Regions from separate parts of the Vallitalea pronyensis genome, predicted to be linked through region 2. Evidence: a T-box and tRNA genes for the amino acid it is inferred to sense, from the RefSeq annotation. Region 2 holds a T-box; the other holds one or more tRNA genes.

Region 1 (9,354 bases), 2.8 Mb from region 2:
TCTTGAATATCTGTATAATAAATCATGTCCTTGTAGCTCATAAATGAGCCAATCATTTTATCGAGAACCAATGCTTTATCATTGGTCGTAATATCCAGTTCATAGAGTTTCTTATCCTTGGCATCTGTATAGAGTATTTTCCCATGTTTACTTTCAAATAGCTGAATGGCAACATCGGATAATTTTTTGCTGGAGTCATCATCCTTCAATTCAAATAACTTATAAGCCATCTGATGGGATACATTCTCTTCCATATCCACATTCTTGGTGATTATCCTATCATCCACTTCAATAAACATTCTGGCTAAATACTCTTCGCCAGTACCTAAGACGATTTCTTTTGTAGATAAATCTTGATGAACACGCCATATGCGGTTATGTCCATAGAAATAAATCTTATCGTCTTTCTCATAGTAGTGGTTTAGATAAGAGTCTACATATATCTTATGTGTATCTCCTGTATGGATATTGACTTGGTAGAGGTCGTCCCCTTCATTGTAATAGATGCTATCTTGCCATATAAACGTATTGTCCAAGCGTTTATCGATAACGACCTTTTCCTCAATACCTTTTAAAGACATGCTGTATAATTTATCATCATTGTAATATATCTTATGATTCTTCACATCAAACCTTGGAAATTCCCCTTCCGCTATAAGGTATTGATTGACACCATCTTCCGTTATACTGAACAAACCTTCACTGGTACTATAGTAGATAACATGGTCAAAAACCTTCATATAACAGACCTTTTCATCACTGGATACGACTTTCATATTCGCTGACCCATCAAGATTAATCCGGTAGATATTATTTTCAAAAGCATAAATAATGTAATCGTCGCTTTGCTGAAACATCTCTACATTCTCTTCAACTAGCACTTCTTTTTCTGATCCATCCCATTTCACTCTTGCTAATTTAGCAGGTGTATGGGGCTGGGTTGTATCGAGATAATAAACCCACTCTTTTAAATCATGAAAGCCTTCCATGCGCGCATCTACAATTTTGGTAAGACCTGAACCATCCACATGCATACGGTAGATTCGATGACGGTCATCCGGGTTGCCAAAATATATCCATTCATCAAAATTAATGGCTGTCGCAAACAACACGCCATCTTTGTCTTCATTGGATACATTTGCACTTGATACCACATGATTCACAACTTTATCGTCCGATTTGGTTTTATGATCATCCTTTTTACTTTTACAGCCTATGGATAAAAGACTTATCATGAGGATTGTCGTAAAAAGAAATAAATATCTTTTGTACATCACCAGTTCCTCTCCTTCTAAGAAGGTAGAAATACCTTATTATGGTAGTTTTATCTTATTGTATCATATAGTTTTTACAATTGTATTAAATTTGTGTGTAAAGTTAAGTCAATTTATGAAACATTCTATTTAAATTGAGACACTTTAATAGGACTTATGCCTCTTCTTTTATATATAGTTATATTTTTTCCAGATTGCAGCAAGTTAATCATGTGTGTCAGTCATGAATGACAACTGTTGTGCCATCCGGTACATGGTCATAGAACCATTTCGCATCTTCTTCCCCTAGGCGAATACAACCATGACTTGCAGGTCCTCCTAATTTGTCTTGTTCTTCTTGGATAATTTCCCAATCTTTTGTTCTAGGAATGCCATGAAAGAGATACTGTTCAGTAATACGTACCCAGTGGGTTGCTCCTTCTTTGAATCGCTCAGAATAGAACCATTCTCCTCGGTTTTGTAATGTAAATGTACCCAGCACCGTAGGTTCATCAGGGGTACCACCTGAACAAATCATTTCTCGAATCACTTCATTATCTTCTCTTACAATGACTTTATGCCCTTCTTCTTTTAAGCTGACTTCTACCCATAAGCCTTCCATATCTTCTACCACATCATTCCCTACAAAGCGTGCATCCACATCCTTTACTTGATCCCTATCACAACTATATATTAAGCATACAATGATTCCCATAATCAGTAAAAATAGACCGAAACTCTTTTTCATGTAAACAACCTTTCACTATTTTGTTATCTAATTATATTCAAAGAACCCTTTTATAGAAGATAGATCTGCAACTTGATAGCTACCATCAGTCATTATGTTTCATGTCTATGCATATTATGAACGGCGATAAGGCGGTTTGATTATCTTTTTAATACGATTATTGACCACTTCCCAATTAATGTTATCGAAAAACACATCTATGTATTTCTTCCGATTAATACCGAAATCAATCATATAAGCATGCTCATAGACATCCATCACCAAAAGAGGGTTTCCATTGTATACGGAGCCGTTATCGTGTGAGTCTTGGCCAATAATACGTAATTTCCCATTTTTTTCGCTCTGAATGAGAACGACCCAGCCCCGCATGGATAATCCTGTACTTTTAAACATCTCCATAAAGATTTCATACGAACCAAAATCACGATTAATCATATGGAGTATTTCTCCAGATATATTGGATTTCTTGCCTGTTATATTGGCAAAGTACAATTGATGAAGAATGACGCCATTTAATGAAAAAGATTCACCTTTTTTCAGGCTTCGTAACGTACTGTACGTAGCATTTGGGTCTTTATAACTGCTTTTCTCTTTGAGTAATTGACTAATCTCCTCGAACTTATTGATATACCCTACATACAGTGCATAGTGTTCATCCAGTTGTTTTTTAGTCATACCTTTTACCGTACTAAAATTATAATGTTGTGGTTTATACATATCATCACCTCTTTGCATATTCTTTTACCATTATATGCCGAAGATAATTATTGTATTATTTTAGTTGGAATGATGTCATGTGTATCGTATTTGTTTCATACGATCGTCGCTTGAGTCGATGGAAGATAGGACATAGAAAAAAGATACTTCCGTATCTTTTCAAACTGGGTAGGCAGGATTCGAACCTACGCATACTAGAGTCAAAGTCTAGTGCCTTACCGCTTGGCGACTACCCACTATTATTTAATTAGAACACAAAAGCGCGAGACGGGATTCGAACCCGCGACCCTCGCCTTGGCAAGGCGATGCTCTACCACTGAGCCACTCACGCATAAGAGCGGGTGATGGGAATCGAACCCACGTATCCAGCTTGGAAGGCTGGTGTTCTACCATTGAACTACACCCGCATATTGAATTGGTGCCCAGAGGCGGAATCGAACCACCGACACGAGGATTTTCAGTCCTCTGCTCTACCGACTGAGCTATCTGGGCGAAAAAATAAGCTTTTCAAGTATACCAGATATTTGAAATACTGTCAATTAATTTTCGGCTTAAAATACAACGTATTTTAAACGATAAATTTCCTTACTTTGGCTTAAAATACAACGTATTTTAAACGATAAATTTCCTTACTTGGCTTAAAATACAATGTATTTTAAACGATAAATTTCCTTATTTAGCTTAAGATACAACATATCATAAGCCTTATTTATTATAATGCCGGAGACCGGAATCGAACCGGTACGATCGGTAAGGATCGCAGGATTTTAAGTCCTGTGCGTCTGCCAGTTCCGCCACTCCGGCATATAAACATAGTAATTTGTCATGTAAGACATTGCTTTGGTTATACACAACCAATAAAAAAGCTTTAATGGTAAGAAATTGTTTTGCTTTCGCAAAGCCAATAAAAAGCTTTAATGGTAAGAAATTGTTTTGCTTTCGCAAAGCCAATAAAAAGCTTTAATGGTAAGAAATTGTTTTGCTTTCGCAAAGCCAATTCTTAAATGGAGGGAGAAGGATTCGAACCTTCGAAGGCGGTGCCAACAGATTTACAGTCTGCCCCCTTTGGCCACTCGGGAACCCCTCCATAGAACATGATATATAATATCATATTTCACAAAATTGTCAATAGGTTTTAAGAAAAACTTAGAACAATCTTGTATAGCAAAATGATTCCTATGATAAACGTCGTCGCAGTTTCATGAATAGGTATATTAAACACCAAATGGTTTTAACGATTATGACTATAAATTTCTCATAAGAGCATTTATTTAATGCGTTATAAACTTCCCATGCAATTCTACTTTATCGTTTCAGCCTCAGCTGGTTCTTAACCTTCAGGTTCATGAACTTCTCATTCTTTTGCCTTTAATTAAGTTTAACGATTTTCCTTAGAAAGGAGGTGATCCAGCCGCACCTTCCGATACGGCTACCTTGTTACGACTTCACCCCAGTCATCGGCTTCACCTTCGACAGCTCCATCCATAAAGGTTTGGTCACTGGCTTCGGGCGCTTCCAACTCCCGTGGTGTGACGGGCGGTGTGTACAAGGCCCGGGAACGTATTCACCGCGACATGCTGATTCGCGATTACTAGCGATTCCAACTTCATGTAGTCGAGTTGCAGACTACAATCCGAACTGGGATAGCTTTTTTGGGGTTGGCTCCATGTCACCACTTCGCTTCCCTTTGTCACTACCATTGTAGCACGTGTGTAGCCCAAATCATAAGGGGCATGATGATTTGACGTCATCCCCACCTTCCTCCGAGTTGTCCCCGGCAGTCTCTCTAGAGTCCCCAACTTTACTTGCTGGCTACTAAAGATAAGGGTTGCGCTCGTTGCGGGACTTAACCCAACATCTCACGACACGAGCTGACGACAACCATGCACCACCTGTCTCTTCTGTCCCGAAGGAAAGTTCCGATTAAGGAACGGTCAGAAGGATGTCAAGATTTGGTAAGGTTCTTCGCGTTGCTTCGAATTAAACCACATGCTCCACCGCTTGTGCGGGCCCCCGTCAATTCCTTTGAGTTTCAATCTTGCGATCGTACTCCCCAGGTGGAATGCTTAATGCGTTTGCTGCGGCACCGAGGTTCGACCCCCGACACCTAGCATTCATCGTTTACGGCGTGGACTACCAGGGTATCTAATCCTGTTCGCTCCCCACGCTTTCGTGCCTCAGCGTCAGTTACAGTCCAGAAAGTCGCCTTCGCCACTGGTGTTCCTCCTAATATCTACGCATTTCACCGCTACACTAGGAATTCCACTTTCCTCTCCTGCACTCTAGCAAAGCAGTTTCAAATGCAGTCCCCAGGTTGAGCCTGGGGCTTTCACATCTGACTTACTCCGCCGCCTACGCACCCTTTACACCCAGTAAATCCGGATAACGCTTGCCCCCTACGTATTACCGCGGCTGCTGGCACGTAGTTAGCCGGGGCTTCTTAGTCAGGTACTGTCACTATCTTCCCTGCTGATAGAAGTTTACGATCCGAAAACCTTCTTCCTTCACGCGGCGTCGCTGCATCAGGGTTTCCCCCATTGTGCAATATTCCCCACTGCTGCCTCCCGTAGGAGTTTGGGCCGTGTCTCAGTCCCAATGTGGCCGATCACCCTCTCAGGTCGGCTACTGATCGTCGCCTAGGTGAGCCGTTACCTCACCTACTAGCTAATCAGACGCGGGTCCATCCTATGCCACCGGAGTTTTTACCACCAGATCATGTGATCCTGTGGTCTTATGCGGTATTAGCGCACTTTTCAGTGCGTTATCCCCCTGCATAGGGCAGGTTACCCACGCGTTACTCACCCGTCCGCCGCTGTCCACTTAAGGAATCACCCGAAGGATCATCCTCAAGTTTCTCGCTCGACTTGCATGTGTTAAGCACGCCGCCAGCGTTCATCCTGAGCCAGGATCAAACTCTCATGTTAAAAAGTTTTTTAACTTAGTTTTTCTTAGCTTTACTTTTAAGAAAGTACAATCTTAAAAGGTAAAGGTTAGAAAATCTTAGTTGAAAAACGCAATCTCTCAAGTAACCAGTACTCTTAAGATTCGTTGATCTTGACCAGACTAATCTGGCAATTTGTATTTTATAGACTACCGTCTCTTTGTTTGAGATTGTTAAGCTTCGCAAAACAATTCTCTGAATTTACAAAGGAATTATTTGGGTCAACTTTATTATCTAAAGTTGTTGTTTAATATACTATTCATTTTTCATTGTTCAAAAACTGCGTCGAAGACTATAATATCAAATATAGGTAGGAGTGTCAAGGACTTTTTAATATTTTTCAATAAATACAATCATGCAGGTTTTACAATGGCTTTTACTACTTATTCCAATGTGTGGTTTTCATACCATTATCATTTATGATCCCAAGCAATACCCCTATGCTGCAAAGGGCTTTTATAACCGTCATTACTTGTTCATTGTCAACCTCCACACCTAGACTAGTTAGTATCAGTATAATTGCGCTGGCAATGGCTATAATTGTCTTTGTATTGGTTAATTTTTTTAATATGCTATTCATCTTCAACCATCCTCTCAATTTCATATATTTTTTTCTTAATGCCGCCTAAACGTTCTTGTAATTTTTCAATTTCTTCCTTATAGTATTGATTTTCTTTTATTAACGCTTTAATCTGTCCTGCATCTGTGCTTTCTGCCACCAAACCCATGTACTTTTCCCATGGAAAATAATTTCCTGGACATAACTTGTACTGTACAAAATCATGATGTTTCTTAATCCGTTCTTGTTTAATCTTATATTTCTTCATTAAATATAAGGTCAAGTTTTTAAGTGCTTCTAGTTGTGCATCTGGTACAACTTTATCGCCGTTTCCTTGATAATCTTGATAACACCCTTCTAAGCAGATGCCAATGGATTTCATGTTCATACCTTCTTGCTTACAGTGACTTCCTCTTTGCGTTTCCATTCTCCCTCGATAAATTTTTCCTTCCTTATTAATAAAATAATGGTACCCAAAACCTGCAAAGCCTCTATTCAGATGCCAGCCATGAATATCATCAATACTGCAACGAGGAGCCAGTGCATGATGTATAATAATATATGCCGGTCGATTATTTGAGGGTACATTGATGTTTAATTGTGTCTTTATAATATTCATATTCTCCTCCTCTAGCTAAAATAACTTATGATGGCCAATATCGTTGCAACGCATCCAACAATCCACCCCATATATTCGCGATACTCCTTTTTGCTGCATGCGTAATCTTCCAGTCTTTGGACTCGGTCATCTATATCACTGATGAACTGTCTAAGTCCGTTATAGTCCCGAATAAGTGTCTTCGTCTCTGTCATCGTAACGGCTAAAGCATTCGTCTCACGCGTCACTTTCTCAATGGCTTCATAAAATTCTTTTTGGGTAACCCCATTTTGCATATTGATTCCTCCTTATTTTATTTCACGCCTATGATTTACCCACATTACCTTGAGGACTAATTATATGGTAGCATAGGTGAACACGACATTAACACGTCATCTTTTTTCAAGTCATAGCTAACGATACATGACAAAATTGTAAGGTTTTTCATGAATCTGTAAGTTACCTCAATGGATTCTTACCCCTGGTAGACGTAAAATAAAGTCATTGATTTAGAAAAATATCTGTTATAAATAAACCCATTGGGAAGTTATTGTGTTTCATACTGAAAACTTTTTAATACAGATATGTAAAATAAAAGGGAGGCATAAACAATGTCAAAAGTCATCGAAACAAAGGGCATTAAAAAAGTGTATACATCAAAAGGTATGGAAACCTTTGCTGTTAATGGAATAGACATGGACATAGAAGAAGGTGAATTTGTTGGTATCATGGGTCCTTCAGGCTCTGGTAAAACAACCCTACTTAACTTAATATCAACCATTGACCAGCCAACAGAAGGTGTAATTACCTTCAAAGGGATTGACTTAGCTACCATGAAGGGTAAAAAATTGGCTCAATTCAGAAGAGAAAATATTGGCTTTTTATTCCAAGATTTTAACCTTTTGAATAACCTCAGTGTCATGGATAATATTGCTTTACCACTGGTTCTAGCAGGTACACGGGTATCTGTTGTAAAAGATAAAATCAATGAACTGACCGCTTTTTTTGGCTTAACGGATCATCTTCAAAAATATCCTTATCAGTTATCAGGCGGTCAGAAACAGCGTGTTGCCGCAACAAGAGCACTCATTACAAAACCCTCTATGATTCTTGCTGACGAACCAACAGGAGCACTAGATTCCAAGTCCGCTACAGAATTATTAGAGAGCCTTGGAAAAACCAATAAGAAATTCGGTTCAACCATTGTCATCGTTACCCATGATGGGTTCACTGCTAGTTATTGTGACCGCATTATTTTTATACAGGACGGTCAAGTCCTTACAGAACTCAAAAAAGAAGGGTCCAGAAAAGATTTTTATCAAAAAGTAATTGAACAGTTAGCCCGAATGGGAGGGGAAAACCATGAATGCTGTTAGTCTTGCTTATAAAAACATGAAGAGTAACCTTAGCATCTATAAGCTTCATTTTCTTGCTCTTGTCTTCTCCGTTGTGGCATACTATCAATTTTGTGCTATGAAGCACAACCCTCAAGTTCTTGGTATCTCATCACAAGAGATTGTTGGTACCTTGGGTTATGTGACAGCCATCATGTTACTGGTATTCTTAATCTACTTTTCATGGTTTTCAAGTTCTTTCTTTTTAAACCAGCGTAAGAAAGAAATTGGTCTATATACTTTAATGGGTGTTACCAATTATAAGGTAGGGTTTATCTATGCCATGGAAAACCTCATTATGAGTTTTATGGCTATTATCGTAGGTTGTGGCATCGGTGCTGTGTTTGGCAAACTCTATATGATGGTATTGTCCAAGTATTGCAACATGGGAGTAGACGTTGAGTTTTTTATTTCCTATAAAGCCATTATGGAGACGGCTATTGTGTTTGGGGTCATCAGCCTATTCTTTTCCTTAAAAGGTTACATGAACATTGTTAGAAGTCGTTTATTGTCACTTATCAACGCCATCAAAGAAGAAGAAAGCATGCCAAAAGCCAGTGTGATAACAGGCATCCTATCCCTTGTGGTTATTGGTACAGGTTATTATCTTATTCAATATGCCATGAACAGCAGCTTTTTCTTTTATACACTTGCTACGACAATCTTAACCATCATTGGTACCTACATGCTCTTTCGCAGTACCACAACCATTATTTTAAAGCGTATGATGCATAGCAAAAGGATTTTATACCGTAAAACCAATATTATGACCATCTCCAACTTGTGTTATCGCATCCGACGAAATTACAAAGTGTATGCCACAATCGCTATCCTCTTAACATGTACCCTTACAGCTTTTGCTACTGTCACATCCCTTAATTACTCCAATAATGATGTGCAGAAGATGGATTATCCCCATACATTCATTACCATGACTGAAAGTAAGGAGGCAGCAGAGCAAGTTATAGCATTAGTAAATGAAGAGAAGGATGCTATTATACACGAAAATCATATTCCTGTGATAGAAAAGGAACGTGCACAAGGAAAGAATTATCATTACCCTACGGGTATCGTGAAATACAGTGACTACATTAAGATTATTGATCAAGTTGATTATACCGCCAATAAAAGAGTCATCCTTCAA
Region 2 (9,354 bases):
GAAGAAGACCCAACAATAAAAGTAGTCATGGACTCTGAAAATCATCAAGAGTTATTATACGGTGTTGGGGGACAACATTTTGATGTCATCAGCAGTAAATTAGAAGCAAAATTCAAAGTAACCATGGATCTTAGAAAGCCCAAAGTACCATTTAGAGAAACCATCAAGAAAAAAATTAAGATTCAAGGGAAACACAAAAAACAATCCGGTGGTCATGGACAATATGGTGATGTGCATATTGAATTTGAACCATCTGGTGATCGCGAAACACCTTACGTATTTGAAACAAAAATTGTTGGTGGATCGGTACCAAAAAATTATTTCCCAGCAGTAGACAAAGGATTGCAGGAATCCGTTCTAAGCGGTGTCCTAGCAGGTTATCCTGTAGTGGGTGTAAAGGCAACACTTGTTGATGGTTCTTACCATCCTGTGGATTCATCTGAAATGGCATTTAAAATGGCTACAAAGGTAGCGTTTAAAAAAGGTATCATTGAAGCAGCACCCGTTTTACTAGAACCTATTGTGAGTGTTAAAGTAACGGTGCCGGATTCCTACATGGGTGATATTATAGGTGATCTTAACAAGCGTCGAGGTCGTGTCCTTGGTATGAATCCTATTAAAGGTAAACAGGAAATATTAGCGGAAGTACCCCAATCTGAGATGTATGGCTATTCCACGGATTTACGTTCCATGACAGGTGGAAGAGGTATTTTTACCCTTAAGTTTGAACGTTATGATGAAGCACCAATGGAAGTACAAGAGAAGGTTATAGAAGATAGGAATAATGAACAATAAGTGAGTATAAATCAGCCGCAAAGTCAATGCTTTGCGGTTTATTTTTTATGCAAAATACCATTGATAGAAAGAGTAAATATGTTATAATAAACATGCATTTACAGAACAAGTTAAATAGGGGAAGAATAAGTAATAAAATAAATCAATAAAGGGTGGTGAAAAAGTATGGAATACAACCATATTAATAGACAAGCTGTCAAGTCATGGATTATTGCAAGAACCATTTTTTTAGTTGTCTTTAATGCTGTCTATTTCGTAGGTGTCTATGGGTTTCTCAAACCAATTATACATAACGCTAATGTCATGTATTTCATCAATGGGTTAACAGGTATTATGGTGGTTTATATCCTTGCGTACACATTTGTTTTTCCAATTATTGAGTACAAGGAGTGGCGTTATAAAATACATGAAGACAAGATTGAGTTCATTCATGGTATTTTTGTGAGGAAAAAAGTCATTATACCCATCTCAAGAATTCAATTTTTAGATATTATTTGTGGACCTATTAATCGAAAATTTGGTTTATCTTCTATTAAATTAAATACTGCTGGAGGTTTACATGTAATACCAGCTCTAACCAATCAAGAGGCAGAAGGTATATCCGTTAAGCTAACCAAAATAATAGAAACGAGTGAGACACATGCATAAGCAAAGGAATCATCCATTATATATCGTAAAAAAACTTGTCGATAGCATTGGTAAGCAAATCATAACCATTGTCATTATGTATACTGTATTAAGCAATAAAATAGGGTTTATCCCTACGACATTACTGATTATTGGCAGTATTGCAGCTTTTAGTTTATATCATGTATTGCAGTGGTCCAAGACCATATATGCCTTTAAGGAACATGTCATCATTTACCAAAAAGGTATCTTATCCGTTAAGACAAGAGAGATTCCATTGGATAAAATCAATACCATTGATATCTCTCAAGGGATATTTGAACGTTTATTTAATCTATCCAGAGTTAAAATTGATACAGAGAGCGCCAAAACACTTGAGAGTGAAATGTCACTGCTGTTAACAAAAGAAAAAGCCTTGGAAATGCGAGAAAAGCTTTTAAAGCATAAACAGGTGTCCCCTGATCAAGAAGATGAAAACACAAAAGAAGGTCACTTTCATTTAAGTTTTAAGCATTTAATATTGTATTCATTCATATCCAGTTCTATTTTTCAAAGCTTTGTCATCATTTGGGCTTTGTATAATTTTCTGGATGATATTGAAAGCCTTACAAGCTTTAATGGTTTAAAGTATATTACACAGATACAATTTAGTGTGTACATCGTTGTGTTAAGTCTATTAGGTATTTTTATGATGGGATTGGTGTTGTCACTTATAAAGAATTGTTTGAAATATTCTCTATTTCATGTGTATACCGAGGATGGTAAGCTCCATATTAGTCATGGTTTGATTCATAAGAAGAATTACAGCTTTGATATACATAAAGTAAAAGGTGTGCATATTCGGCAAAAGTTACCCATGCAATTAACCAAACGTTGTTCCATAGAGATTGAGAGTATGGGTTATGGCGATGAAGCTGGTGAAAGAGCGATTTTATTTCCATTTTGCACCATCAAGGAAAGTCAAAAGATCATTCGTGATTTGTTGCCTGAATTTCAATTCCAACAGGAAGTGGATAAGGCATTTCCTATGGTATACGCCAGGTTTATTTTAAAAAAATTAGTCGTTACTGTTTTGATAGCTAGTGTAGTGAGTTATTATGTGCCCTACGGTTTCTTAAGTTTTATTCTGGTGCTTGTAGCTTGGTTAGTTGGACACATGCAATATCATAATACGGCTATTGCTATGTCAGATACCTTAGTTTATATGTCGTATAATGGTTTCTCCAAAAAACAGTCCATTCTAAAAATTAATGCCATACAGTCCATGAAAATGTCAACCACTTTTTTTCAAAAGAGGAAAAGTATATGTAATTACACCATTAACATCTGGGGAAAAGTCGTAGGGAAGAATATAACGGTTAAAAATATAAGCAATCGGTTATTTGATAACTATGCACATAAGCTTTGATAAATTCACCTTGATTTTCTAAAGACGTTATGTTATGATACGATTAATTCCATATCATGAAAGATATGATGAAAAGGAGTAGTAGATGAAAAAAGGGTTAAAGAGAGCTGTTGGTTGGTGAGAAACAGTACCTGATTTTATTGAACTCGCCTTGGAGTATCCTAGCTGAAATAAAGAGTAGGTTAGGACGGTTAGCTTACGTTATAAGTGAAGAGTGTATTTTGATAAGCCAATGACCTAATCCATAAGCCATCTGTAGCGTGTTTATTCAAAATAAAGTAGAGTGGTACCGCGAAAATAGACGTCTCTATGCATCTTGCATAGAGGCTTTTTTAATTCAATTTAATGACTTGATGTATTACATGAGTCATGGACGAGCAAAAGGAGGAAGAAAGGATGAGCGTTGTTTATAATCACAAACAAATAGAAACAAAATGGCGCGATATTTGGAAAGACAATCCAGTCAATAAAAATGAGGAAGGCAAAGAGAAGTATTACTGTCTTGATATGTTTCCTTATCCATCAGGTAGTGGGTTACATGTAGGACACTGGAGAGGTTATGTACTCAGTGATGTTTGGAGCCGTTATAAGGTACTTCAAGGCTATTATGTGCTTCACCCAATGGGATGGGATGCATTTGGACTTCCAGCTGAGAACTATGCCATTAAGATGGGGGTTCATCCAGCAAAAGCTACAGCTGAAAATGTACAAAATTTCAAGCGTCAGCTTAATGAAATTAGTGCCATCTACGATTGGACAAAAGAGGTCAACACAACGGACCCTAACTACTATAAATGGACCCAATGGATATTTGTTAAAATGTTTAAGGAAGGATTGGCTTATGAAAAAGAGATGCCCATAAACTGGTGTCCAGATTGTAAGACCGGTCTAGCTAATGAAGAAGTGGTGAATGGTGCTTGTGAACGTTGTGGTTCAGAAGTGACCAAGAAAAATCTACGTCAATGGATGTTAAAGATTACTGCTTATGCAGAACGTCTACTTCAAGATTTGCAAACCCTTGATTGGCCGGCCAAGGTCAAGAAAATGCAAAGTGATTGGATTGGTAAGTCTTATGGGGCAGAGATTGATTTTAAGGTTGAGGGGATCGATGAACAATTAAAAGTATTTACAACCAGACCAGATACACTGTATGGATCAACATTTATGGTGCTTGCACCAGAACATGCCATGGTTAGTCAGTTAACATCGGATGCTCAGCGAGAAGAAGTAGAAAAATATGTATTTGATACATCCATGAAGTCTTCAGTAGATCGGCTTCAAGAAAAAGAAAAAACAGGTGTATTCACAGGCAGTTATGCCATTAACCCGTTAAATGGGGCTAAAACGCCTATTTGGATTTCAGATTACGTATTAGCTGATTATGGTACAGGCGCTATTATGTGTGTACCAGCCCACGATGACCGTGACTTTGCATTTGCTAAAAAATTTGATCTTCCTATTATTCAGGTTATTGCAGAAGATGGTCATGAAATAGAAGATTTACAAGAAGCTTATACGTCTGAAGGTGTGATGATTAATTCTGACGTATTCAACGGTATGAAATCAACAGAGTCAAAAGAAGCCATTGCCAACTATCTAGAAGAACATGAAATCGGTAAAAAGACGGAGAACTACAAATTACGTGATTGGGTATTCTCCAGACAACGGTATTGGGGCGAACCTATTCCAATTGTACATTGTGATACATGTGGAGCAGTTGCCGTACCAGAAGAACAGCTACCTATAACCCTACCAGATGTAGAGTCCTATGAACCCACAGGTACAGGGGAATCGCCACTTGCGGATATTCACGAATGGGTAAACACCACATGTCCAACATGTGGAGGACATGCAAAACGAGAAACCAACACCATGCCTCAATGGGCAGGTTCTTCTTGGTATTTCTTAAGGTATGTTGATCCTGATAACAAGGATGCTATCGTATCAAAAGAGAAGGCAAAAGAATGGTTACCAGTGGATATGTATGTTGGCGGTATTGAACATGCGGTGCTTCACTTGTTATATGCTAGGTTCTATACAAAATTCTTGTATGACATTGGTGTTGTTGAATTTGAAGAACCCTTTAAGCGTTTATTTAATCAAGGTATGATTTGTAAAAATGGTGCTAAGATGAGTAAATCAAAAGGTAACGTTGTATCACCGGATGATCTAGTGGATAAGTATGGTTGTGACTCACTGAGACTATATGAGTTATTTGTAGGACCACCAGAATTGGATTCAGAGTGGGATGATCGTGGTATTGATGGTGTGTACCGTTTTATTAACCGGGTATGGCACTTAGTTACGGAAAACCAAGGGAAGGACGTCACGGTTACAAAAGAATTGGAGAAAGTACGTCATCAACTTACCTATGAAGTGACCCACAGATTGAATAGTTTCCATCTTAATACAGTGGTAAGTGCTTTTATGGAATATACGAATAAACTCATGGATATCTCTAGAAAGAAAGACGGTATTGATCAACAGACCTTAGAGACACTTATTACATTGCTTGCACCATTTGTTCCTCACATTGCTGAAGAATTATGGCATATGCTAGGTCATGAAACATCTGTCTTTACCAATGGATGGCCAACATATGATGAGGAAAAAATGAAAGAAGATGAAGTAGAGATGCCTGTTCAAATCAATGGAAAAGTAAGGGCAACCATTACAATTGGTGTTGGCGAAGCCAAAGACAGTGTCATGGAAAAAGCCAGAACAGCTATTGAGAATAAACTAGATGGTAAAAACATCGTTAAAGAAATCTATGTACCTCATAAAATCATCAATATTGTTGTCAAGTAATCCATAAAACAAGGGGCTGTTTTCAGCCCCTTTTTTTGTCATACTAAGTTATCGCTACATCATTTCCATCATTGTTACAACCATATCTAATTTATTCCGATCGGATTCAGATAAATTGTTTTTCATGGAGTCAATAATGAGAGACGATTCCTTTTTGGTGAATTGCAACCCCTTTTGTTTCATTTGAACACCATATGAAAAGAGCACTTGCACTTTTTGCTCCATGGATTTGTCAGTCATATCATTGAGCATATCGACCATTAATTTTAATTTTTGTGGACTAATATTCTGGAATGCTTCGTCATTTAAAATATGAGACTTTTCGCTCATTATATACACCCTTTCTCTCAGAATTATTTATTTATGATAATCAATCAAGGAATGGCTAAATATACGTTAATCTTATATCTAAACATATCCTAAGGTATTCTAAAATAAGTATGTAGAGTTTGGGTTAATTTTGCATCAAGTGCTTAAGTTGTTGAATTAACTCTTCTCGATTAAGATTGTCATCTTGAGGAGATACATGTGGTTGATTACTTTGTGAACCTCCTTGCTGGTGAGGTTCTTGATACATGGGGGCAGGGTTTTTAAGAGCTGCCAACATACCTTGCATATTCAGAATGATATCAAGCTGTTGTTTAAGTTTATCTGGACAATAGGCGCGTAATGCGTATAACATATCACGCTTAGAGGTGTTACTTTTTTGTATATCTGATATGGCATGCAGATTGTTTTGACCGTATAATGTCATGGTTTTTTTTAGCTCTAGATATTTAATGATAATAGCTAGATTTTTTTGTTTGTTTACATCCAAATATGGAAGGGAAGCTTTAATCATATTCATTTGCTGGTTACTCACAAGGTGATCAAGCTCAATATGTGGGTTTGTCTGGGGTGTTGGATTACCCGGTGCACTTGATAATAACTTTACAAGATTTAGCATATTATTCATGTTTCCTATATCAAAATTAGAACCATTATTCATGCTATAATGCCTCCTAAATTGGTTATCTATAATATTCTATGTGAAAGGTACACATTAATTTCCAATTACTTTTAAAAACTTATATAGACATGATAGGGATACATTGCCTAGTGTCATTTTGCTGCACATTGTTACCAATGATTATAAGAAGGCATATATTAGAATAAAGAGTATTTCAGGAGTATAAGATGAACGACAAAAATGACGCCGATTACTCAAAGAAAAGCAAACCAGTATTGAGTATGGATAATTATATGCAAAGCATAAAAGAGGCTATCTATCAAGTGACACAAGAAAAGTTAATGAATAACCTCTCCATGACAATTCAGGCTTATAAGGGTGCATCAAAGGATAGTTTAAAGGATACCATGCATCTGCTTCAGGCCATGAAACCTTTTGTTCATCAACAAGTAGCTGATAACATTGATCAATTGTCTACTATCTTTGGTGATATGCAAGGCTTACAATTGTTTGCGAACCATCATGTAGAAGATGACACAATGGAAGGTGACATTTCCCCCAGAGACAATCCAAAAAAAATAGTAGACCGACAAGGTGATCTCATTATTGATGATAATACGGTTTATGAAATCGATGAGAAATGTGAACCTCAAATTACATCTCAGAGCATGTCTCAAAATAAAGGAAATATATATGCCATGTTGTTATTACTACTGGGTTCAACAAGACAGGATAATGACGACTAAAGGGAAAAAGCAAGAAGTGGCCTTAAGTGAACGTCTAATTATGTAAAAAAGAGATAAGCCACTTACCTTGCTTATACAAAAGGCTAAAGGGCATCAGTTCCTAGAACAGCTCTAATAGCCGCCTTCACCACCCATAAGAAGAAGTAGAAGGATTAAAAACATACCATTGTCACCAAATCCACCCATGCCGCCTGAGCTTCCACCATAACTACCATTATTAAATAATAGTAAAAGTAATAATAACATGAACATATTATTATTTCCTGGAGTAGCTCCACCGCCTAGGTAGCCATTAGCTGTTACATCACTCATGATTAACCTCCATAGTTTCTTTCTTAATATTTTATGTGATAAGGCTTGTTTTCTATGATTGTTTTGTAATAAATCTTTGGATTTTATCTTGAAAACAGCGAATTCTTGATTATGACAGTCTAATTATCATATACCTAATGGTCTATGAATAAAATATAATAGTTCAGAAGAAGCAGGTGAATCATGAAGAATAAATGGATGTTTCTTTTACCCTTTTTATTAAAAAAGAATTTGACATGGGATGGTGAGTGTCCTACACATAAAGCTGATATTCATAACACTGAGGGGAGAAATCGTGATGCTAACATGAATGATAAGAAAAATGTTAACGTAAATGATAAGAAAAAAAATGGGAATAAAAAGGTTCAAGTGATTGTTAATTGCAGTGAAGAAAAGGGCTATGAAAGTGCACTAAAAAAAATTGGTCATGTGAAATACCACTTACCCATGATCAATGCCTACGTTGTAGAATTACCTGAGAATTATGTGGGACAGTTAACAGGTATAGAAGGTGTGCAAAAAGTTGAACATGATGCGCTCATTACGGCACAGATGGATGTTGCAAGAGAAACCATTAACAGTTCGTGGGCAGATGATAGAGGCGTAACGGGACATGGCATTGGTATTGCTATACTCGATACAGGCGTATATCCTCATAAAGACCTTGTCACTAAGCGGAATAAAATTATTGCATTTAAAGACTTTGTAAGCAATATAAGGTATCCCTATGATGATAATGGACATGGGACCCATGTAGCGGGTATTATTGCTGGTGATGGTGAAGAAAGCAATGGCAAGTACAAAGGTATTGCTATGGATAGTAATATAATCGGTGTGAAGGTATTAAACAATGAAGGCTCAGGAAATATATCGGATGTTTTAGCAGGGATACAATGGGTTCTTGACCAAAAGAAACGTTTTAACATTAAGATACTTAATTTGTCAGTTGGGATGAAAGACGTAGAGGGTGAAAAGTCTGCTTTGGTAAGAGGTGTGAATGCTGCATGGGATAATGGTTTGATTGTAGTAGCCGCTGCTGGCAATAATGGACCTGATAGTTGTACCATTACCACACCAGGTATTAGTCGTAAAGTCATCACAGTTGGTTCCTCTGACGATGGGGAAACCGTTAAGATTATGGAAGATTTGATATCTGATTATTCGGGTAGAGGACCTACAAAAGAGTGCATTAAAAAACCCGATGTGGTAGCTCCCGGTGCTAATATTATTGCATGCAGCACAGACAAGGCCTATAAGCCTACCGATAAGTATTATCCAGGTAAGAAAGTAGGTTATACCAAGAAGAGCGGAACATCCATGGCAACCCCTATGGTAAGTGGTTGTATTGCATTATTATTGAGCAGACATCCCAACCTAACAGGAAAAGATGTTAAACTGAAATTAAAAGATTCTACACATGATTTAGGATTCTCTCAGGCTCATCAGGGCTGGGGACTTATTGATGTGAAAAAATTATTAGAGTAGATAACACATCTGAACCATGATTGTATCATGAGTAATGAAAAGGTATGGGTTTATATAGTATAAGGGAATGATGACATTCCCCTATACTATTTCCACTCGGTATCTTCATACCTTTTGTATGCATTTCATGGATGTTTATGATGAGACAAAAAAAGTCCCAAAGGCTGGACCTTTAGGACAAGTTCTATTTTTCTATGAACGGGGACAAATAGGGATTAGTAGTT

What was found. A T-box is a leader RNA that pairs with one kind of tRNA and senses whether it is charged. The one in region 2 lies ahead of leuS (leucine--tRNA ligase), so its partner is inferred to be a tRNA-Leu.
Region 1: it encodes a tRNA-Leu, which carries the amino acid that the T-box ahead of leuS (leucine--tRNA ligase) is inferred to sense. The anticodon was not compared.

Annotation. Positions count from the first base shown of each region.
Region 1 is NZ_CP058649.1:6,198,609-6,207,962, forward strand. It holds gene HZI73_RS25785 (DUF5050 domain-containing protein) at 1-1,274, opposite strand, end outside; gene HZI73_RS25790 (L,D-transpeptidase) at 1,492-2,001, opposite strand; gene HZI73_RS25795 (superoxide dismutase) at 2,116-2,718, opposite strand; tRNA gene HZI73_RS25800 (tRNA-Gln) at 2,883-2,954, opposite strand; tRNA gene HZI73_RS25805 (tRNA-Gly) at 2,978-3,049, opposite strand; tRNA gene HZI73_RS25810 (tRNA-Gly) at 3,055-3,125, opposite strand; tRNA gene HZI73_RS25815 (tRNA-Phe) at 3,135-3,210, opposite strand; tRNA gene HZI73_RS25820 (tRNA-Leu) at 3,437-3,522, opposite strand; tRNA gene HZI73_RS25825 (tRNA-Tyr) at 3,724-3,805, opposite strand; rRNA gene HZI73_RS25830 (16S ribosomal RNA) at 4,114-5,642, opposite strand; gene HZI73_RS25835 (hypothetical protein) at 6,039-6,239, opposite strand; gene HZI73_RS25840 (peptidoglycan recognition protein family protein) at 6,232-6,837, opposite strand; gene HZI73_RS25845 (hypothetical protein) at 6,849-7,112, opposite strand; gene HZI73_RS25850 (ABC transporter ATP-binding protein) at 7,428-8,192, shown strand; gene HZI73_RS25855 (FtsX-like permease family protein) at 8,179-9,354, shown strand, end outside.
Region 2 is NZ_CP058649.1:2,767,542-2,776,895, forward strand. It holds gene fusA (elongation factor G) at 1-795, shown strand, start outside; gene HZI73_RS11420 (PH domain-containing protein) at 961-1,443, shown strand; gene HZI73_RS11425 (PH domain-containing protein) at 1,436-2,830, shown strand; T-box leader at 2,890-3,142, shown strand; gene leuS (leucine--tRNA ligase) at 3,227-5,638, shown strand; gene HZI73_RS11435 (hypothetical protein) at 5,693-5,968, opposite strand; gene HZI73_RS11440 (hypothetical protein) at 6,093-6,626, opposite strand; gene HZI73_RS11445 (hypothetical protein) at 6,815-7,333, shown strand; gene HZI73_RS11450 (hypothetical protein) at 7,445-7,645, opposite strand; gene HZI73_RS11455 (S8 family peptidase) at 8,198-9,130, shown strand; gene HZI73_RS11460 (hypothetical protein) at 9,346-9,354, opposite strand, start outside.